2 regions of the Streptomyces durhamensis genome follow, and region 1 is predicted to be linked to the other one. Evidence: riboswitches for the same ligand, from Rfam matches in the RefSeq annotation. Region 1 holds a riboswitch; the other holds the start of a gene.
The links. A riboswitch is a leader RNA that binds a small molecule or an ion and turns the genes downstream of it on or off. The one in region 1 is predicted to bind glycine.

Region 1 (3,400 bases):
GGCGATCTGCTCGGCGACGTCGACGTGCTCGCAGCCGCCGTAGTAGCGGCGGCCCGGGTAGCCCTCGGCGTACTTGTTGGTCAGCACCGAGCCCTGCGCCTCCATCACCGCGAGCGGCGCGAAGTTCTCGGAGGCGATCATCTCCAGCGTGGACTGCTGGCGGTGCAGCTCGGCGTCGACCGCGGCGGCGATCTCCGGGTCCAGCTCGTGCAGGGACGTGTTCAGGACGGTCATACGGCTACGACTCCTCAGCCGGCGTTCTGGGCGGTGTACTCGTCGGCGGAGAGCAGGTCGGCCGGCTCCTCCGTGACGCGCACCTTGAACAGCCAGCCGCCCTCGAAGGGGTCGGAGTTCACCAGCGACGGGTCGTTGACGACGTCCTCGTTGATCTCGGTGATCTCACCGGTGACCGGCGAGTACAGGTCGGAGACCGACTTGGTGGACTCCAGCTCGCCGCAGGTCTCGCCCGCGGCCACGGTGGAGCCGACGTCGGGGAGCTGGGCGTAGACCACATCGCCGAGCGCGTTCGCCGCGAACTCGGTGATGCCGACCGTCGAGACGCCGTCCTCGGCGGCCGACAGCCACTCGTGCTCCTTGCTGTAGCGCAGGTGCTGGGGGTTGCTCATGGCCTGAATTCTCCTGTACGCGCGGGAGTGCTGGTGAAGGGGGGACTGCTGGACCTGCTCGTGAGCAGGGGAGATGTGCGCAGGGTCACGTCACGCGACGCCATGCGCCCAGTGTCTACTTCTGTCGCTTGTAGAACGGCAGGGCCACGACCTCGTACGGCTCATGGCTGCCGCGGATGTCCACGCCGACGCCCTCGGTCCCCGGCGCCGCGTGCGCCGCGTCGACATAGGCCATGGCGATCGGCTTGCCCACGGTGGGGGAGGGGGCGCCGGAGGTGACCTCGCCGATCACCTCGCCGCCCGCGACGACGGGGTACCCGGCGCGCGGGACGCGCCGGCCCTCGGCGATCAGGCCGACGAGGACCCGCGGCGGGTTCTCCTGGGCCTTGGCGGCGGCCTCGGCGAGCGCCTCGCGTCCCACGAAGTCGCCCTCCTTCTCGAACTTCACCACCCGGCCGAGCCCCGCGTCGAAGGGGGTGAGCGAGGTGGTCAGCTCGTGCCCGTACAGCGGCATGCCCGCCTCCAGGCGCAGGGTGTCCCGGCAGGACAGGCCGCAGGGGACCAGGCCGACGCCCTCGCCGGCCTCGGTCAGCGCCTGCCACAGCTCCACGGCGTGCTCCGGCTTCACGAACAGTTCGAAGCCGTCCTCGCCGGTGTAGCCGGTGCGGGCGATGAGGGCCGGGACGCCGGCGACCGTGCCGGGCAGGCCGGCGTAGTACTTCAGGCCGTCGAGGTCGGCGTCGGTCACCGACTTCAGGATGCCGGGGGACTCCGGGCCCTGCACGGCGATCAGCGCGTACGCGTCCCGGTCGTCGCGGACCTCGGCGTCGAAGCCGGCGGCGCGCTCGGTCAGCGCGTCCAGCACCACCTGGGCGTTGGAGGCGTTGGCGACCACCATGTACTCGGTCTCGGCGAGGCGGTAGACGATCAGGTCGTCCAGGATGCCGCCGTCGGCCTGGCAGATCATGGTGTAGCGGGCCCGGCCGACGCCCACGGAGGCGATGTTGCCGACCAGGGCGAAGTTCAGCAGGGCGGCGGCCTGCGGGCCGGTCACGGTGATCTCGCCCATGTGGGAGAGGTCGAACAGACCCGCCTTGGTGCGCACGGCCACGTGCTCGTCGCGCTCGGAGCCGTAGCGCAGGGGCATGTCCCAGCCGGCGAAGTCGGTCATCGTCGCGCCGAGCGAGCGATGCAGGGCATCGAGCGCGGTACGACGGATTTCGGTACTGCTCATCGGACGGTCGTCTCCCAGGGCGAAGGCATGACGGGCGAGGTCGTTCCTCCCCATCTGTCATCGGAACCTGAGAGGTTCGCCAGGACCGCCCAGGGACGATCACGGCTTGCACCTTGGGTGGAGCCACTGTCGCAGCGGCCCGCTTTTCAGATGTGCCTCGCCCGCGCGGTAACGGGGCCTGAGAGATTCAAGGGAGGGACTTGCTCCTTCGGCGCCCCAGCGAAGACTGCTGGGAACTCTCCCGCGCGGATTCAAGCGGCCGGTATGCAGTTGGCGGCCACATCATTGCACGCCACACCCCCGCCCGTCAGGGCCCGCATCTGTAACCGGGCTGTGGCACTACGCGCACCGAACCGCCGAAGACCGTCCATTACCTTCTCTTTACATTAGATGGGCATGGGATGACCGAGCCGACAGGGGAGGACGATCACGGTGACCAGCACCCCGGCGTACGCCGCCACCACCGGTATCCCGGTGCCGAAGCAGCCCTCCGCCCCGGCCCGCGAGTGCTGCGCCGACCGCCCGGCCCCGGTCGTGCGCGACCTGCGCGAGGGCGCCGGCCGCAGCCCGCACGTCCTGCGCTTCGGCCCCGCGGACCTGGTGGTGATCACCGGCCTGCCCGGCAGCGGCAAGTCCACCCTGATGCGGCGCGCGGCCACCGGCCGCCGCATCGACTCCCAGGACGCCCGCGACCGCTTCGCGACCCGCCTGCCCCGCGCCCTCCCGTACGCCCTCTACCGCCCCCTGGTCCGCCTCGCCCACTACGCCCGCCTGCGCCGCGCCCTGCGCGCCGGCGAGGGCGTCGTCGTCCACGACTGCGGCACCCAGCCCTGGGTGCGCGCCTGGCTCGCCCGCGAGGCGCGCCGGCGTGGCGGCACCCTCCGTCTGCTCCTGCTCGACGTTCCGCCGCAGACCGCCCGCGACGGCCAGCGGACGCGCGGCCGGGGCGTCTCGCGCTACGCCTTCCGCCGCCACCGCCGTACGACCGCCCGGCTGCTCGACGCGGTCGAGCGGGGCGAGCTGCCCGCGGGCTGCGGCTCGGCGGTGCTGCTGGACCGTGCCGCGGCGGACGTCCTGCAGCGGATCGAGTTCAGCGGGTGAGGGGCCTCGTGACCGGCGGGTGGGAGGACGGCGTGCGGAGGGTGAGGGGCTGTCACGGGCACCCGCTAGCCTTCATGGTCACAGCAGTGGTTTCCAGCAGGCGGTAGGCAGATGGACTTCCCGGCGGACATTCCCGCGGACTTCCCGGCACAGGCGCACCCCCAGCCGCACGGCGGCTGGCCCGGCAACGAGCTGGAGGAGGTGCTCTCGGCCTCCCTCGGCGTACCCGCCGCGGCCGGCCGGATCATCGAGGTGCTGGGGCGCAGCCTGCTGTGGATCCCGCTGCCGAGCGGCGGCGGCCCGGACAGCGGCCCGCTGGACCTGCCCACGCTGGACCTCGGCGGCCAGGTGTACGTCCCGGCGTTCAGCTCCGAGGAGCAGCTGCGCCAGGCGGCCGGCCCGCACATGGCGTACACCATCGCCCCCGCCGTGGAGTTCG
Region 2 (3,400 bases), on a different contig from region 1:
GCGTCGTACGAGGCGCGGGTCTTCGGGGTGCACTCGGCGATGCCCATGGCCCAGGCCCGCCGGCTGGCGCCCAATGCCGCCTATCTGGTGCCGCGCTTCAGCGTGTACCGGTCCATCAGTGAGCAGGTGATGGCGCTGCTGCGGGAGCTGTCACCGCTGGTGGAGCCGCTCAGCCTGGACGAGGCGTTCGTGGACCTGGAGGCCGGCGGGACGGCCGAGGACGCGCGGTCGGCGCGGCTGGCCGGGACCAAGCTGCGCGCGGACATCCGGGCGGTCACCGGACTCACCGGGTCGGTGGGGCTCGCGGCCTCCAAGATGCTCGCCAAGATCGCCTCCGAGCAGGCCAAGCCGGACGGCCTGGTGCTCATCGAGCCGGGGTCGGAGCGGGCGCTGCTGGGGCCGATGCCGGTGCGGACCCTGCCGGGGGTCGGGCCGGCCACGGGGGACCATCTGCGCAGAGCCGGGATCACCACGGTCGGGGAGCTGGCGGAGGCGGGCGAGGACGAACTGGTCCGGCTGCTGGGCAAGGCGCACGGGCACGCGCTGTACGCCATGGCGCTGGCCCGCGACGAGCGGCCCGTGGTGGCCGAGCGCGAGGCGAAGTCCGTGTCGGTCGAGGACACCTACGACGTGGACATCCACGACCGGCTGCGCATCGGCCTGGAGGTGCAGCGGCTCGCCGACCGCTGTGTGCGGCGGCTGCGCGAGGCCGGGCTGTCGGGGCGCACCATCGTGCTGAAGGTCCGCAGGTACGACTTCTCGACCCTGACCCGCTCCGAGACGCTCAGAGGGCCCACGGACGATCCGGCGGTCGTGCGGGAGGCGGCCGCCCGGCTGCTGGACTCGGTGGACACCACGGGCGGGGTACGGCTGCTGGGCGTGGGGGTGTCCGGGCTCGCCGACTACACGCAGGAGGACCTGTTCGCGCAGGCGCTGCCCGCGCGGGCGGCGGAGGTACCGGAGGAGGCCGTGGCCGATGCCGCCGTGGAGCGGCCGGAGCCTGTCGAACGGCACTGGCGCGCCGGGCAGGATGTGCGGCACGCCGAGCACGGGCCCGGGTGGGTCCAGGGCAGTGGGCTGGGGCGGGTGACCGTGCGTTTCGAGACGCCGCAGTCCCCGCCGGGGCGGGTGCGGACGTTCTCCGTCGACGATCCCGCGCTGGAGCAGGCTGATCCGTTGCCGTTGGTGACGGGTCCCTCCGATCCGCCCGCGGCGGTTGCGCCGGCCGGGGCTCAGGCCTCCTCCGAGCCCGCCAGCTTGCCGAAGTCGTGGTCGGGGACGGCGGGAGGTGGGGCCACGTCCAGGCCGTAGTGGTGGTAGAGCTGGAGTTCCTGCTCGGGGGAGAGGTGGCGGCCGACGCCGAAGTCGGGCGCGTCCTTGATCAGGGAGCGGTCGAAGGGGACGTGGAGGGAGCCTTCGACCAGTTCGCTGGGCTCCAGGGGGACGAAGGCGTCCCGGGAGAACAGGCCGGTGCGTATGGCCGCCCACTCGGGCACACCGGTCGCGTCGTCGAGGTAGACCTCGTCGACGGTGCCGATCTTGGTGCCAGTGCGGTCGAACGCCTTGCGGCCGATCAGGTTGCGCGGATCGATCTCGGTCTGCACGGTCCCTCTCCCTCCACTTGGTCGCAACACATCCGTAAGCACTACGAAAGAGCACATTCAGGGAGGCGGCCACTCGAAGGCTCGGGCGTTGACCTCGCTGGTAGGCTGACAGCGGCTGCTGACCCCGTGCGGGAGAGTCCTCCGACCACCTCGGAGGCGCCGAAGGAGCAAATCCTCCCCGGAATCTCTCAGGCTCACGTACCGCACGGACGAGGTCACTCTGGAAAGCAGGGCGGGTGTCGACGGCTTCCGCTCTCACCGACGGTGAAAGCCGGGGCCCTCGGGTACCCGGTGAAGCTCTCAGGTTGAGATGACAGAGGGGGAGGCCGTCCGGGCACCCGCGCCGTGGTGCCCTTCGAAGGTCGCGTCAGACCAGGAGGCCTCCGCAATGACCGCCCACCGCATTCCGCTCTCGGAACTCGAAGCGGGTATCCCCTTCGAACAGCGCCACATCGGGCCCGACCAGGAGGCGCGGGCCAAGATGCTCGCGCACGTCGGCTACGGTTCCCTCGACGAGCTGACCGCCGCCGCGGTCCCGGATGTGATCAAGAACGCCGACGCCCTCGACCTGCCGGGCGCCCGCACCGAGGCCGAGGTCCTCGCCGAGCTGCGCTCGCTCGCCGACCGCAACCAGGTCCTGGACTCCATGATCGGCCTGGGCTACTACGGCACCTTCACCCCGCCGGTCATCCTGCGCAACGTCATGGAGAACCCGGCCTGGTACACCGCCTACACGCCGTACCAGCCGGAGATCTCCCAGGGGCGGCTCGAGGCCCTGCTGAACTTCCAGACCGTGGTCGCCGACCTCACCGGTCTGCCCACCTCCGGCGCCTCTCTGCTCGACGAGGGCACGGCCGCCGCCGAGGCGATGTCCCTGTCCCGGCGCATGGGCAGGAACAAGAAGGGCCTGTTCCTGATCGACGCGGACGCGCTGCCGCAGACCATCGCCGTCATCGAGACGCGCGCGGAGCCGACCGGTGTGGAGGTCGTCGTCGCCGACCTCAGCGAGGGCATTCCGGCCGAGATCGCCGAGCGCGAGATCAACGGCGTACTGATCCAGTACCCGGGCGCCTCCGGTGCCGTACGGGACATCAAGCCGGTCATCGACCAGGCGCACGAGCTGGGCGCCCTGGTCACCGTGGCCGCCGACCTGCTCGCGCTGACGCTGCTGACCTCGCCGGGCGAGCTGGGCGCGGACATCGCCGTCGGTACGACCCAGCGCTTCGGTGTGCCGATGGGCTTCGGCGGTCCGCACGCGGGCTACATGGCCGTGCACGAGAAGTTCGCGCGCAGCCTGCCCGGCCGCCTGGTCGGCGTCTCCGTCGACGCGGACGGCAACAAGGCCTACCGGCTCGCGCTGCAGACTCGTGAGCAGCACATCCGCCGGGAGAAGGCCACCAGCAACATCTGCACGGCGCAGGTGCTGCTCGCTGTGATGGCCGGCATGTACGCCGTCTACCACGGGCCGGAGGGCCTGCAGGCCATCGCCCGGCGCACGCACCGGTACGCCACGATCCTCGCCGCGGGCCTGAAGGCCGGCGGTGTGGAGATCGTCCACGGTGCCTACTTCGACACCCTCACCGCGCGCGTGCCCGGCCGGGCCGCCGAGGTCGTGGCCGCCGCCCGGGCGGGCGGCGTCAACCTGCGGCTCGTCGACGCCGACCACGTCTCCCTCGCCTGCGACGAGACGACCAAGCGGGCTCAGCTGGCCGCCGTCTTCTCCGCCTTCGGCGTCGAGGGCGACATCGAGGCCCTCGACACGACCGCCGAGGACACCCTCCCCGAGGCGCTGCTGC

Region 2: it holds a riboswitch for glycine, as region 1 does, so the genes downstream of both, gcvP (aminomethyl-transferring glycine dehydrogenase) here and gcvT (glycine cleavage system aminomethyltransferase GcvT) in region 1, are expected to answer to the same signal.

The regions. Positions count from the first base shown of each region.
Region 1 is NZ_JNXR01000033.1:41,279-44,678, reverse strand. It holds gene glyA (serine hydroxymethyltransferase) at 1-234, opposite strand, end outside; gene gcvH (glycine cleavage system protein GcvH) at 249-626, opposite strand; gene gcvT (glycine cleavage system aminomethyltransferase GcvT) at 742-1,860, opposite strand; glycine riboswitch at 1,905-2,016, opposite strand; glycine riboswitch at 2,017-2,114, opposite strand; gene IO33_RS0135665 (AAA family ATPase) at 2,293-2,961, shown strand; gene IO33_RS0135660 (enhanced serine sensitivity protein SseB) at 3,073-3,400, shown strand, end outside.
Region 2 is NZ_JNXR01000057.1:9,118-12,517, forward strand. It holds gene IO33_RS0141490 (DNA polymerase IV) at 1-1,311, shown strand, start outside; gene IO33_RS0141495 (PRC-barrel domain-containing protein) at 1,233-1,604, opposite strand; glycine riboswitch at 1,724-1,818, shown strand; gene gcvP (aminomethyl-transferring glycine dehydrogenase) at 1,993-3,400, shown strand, end outside.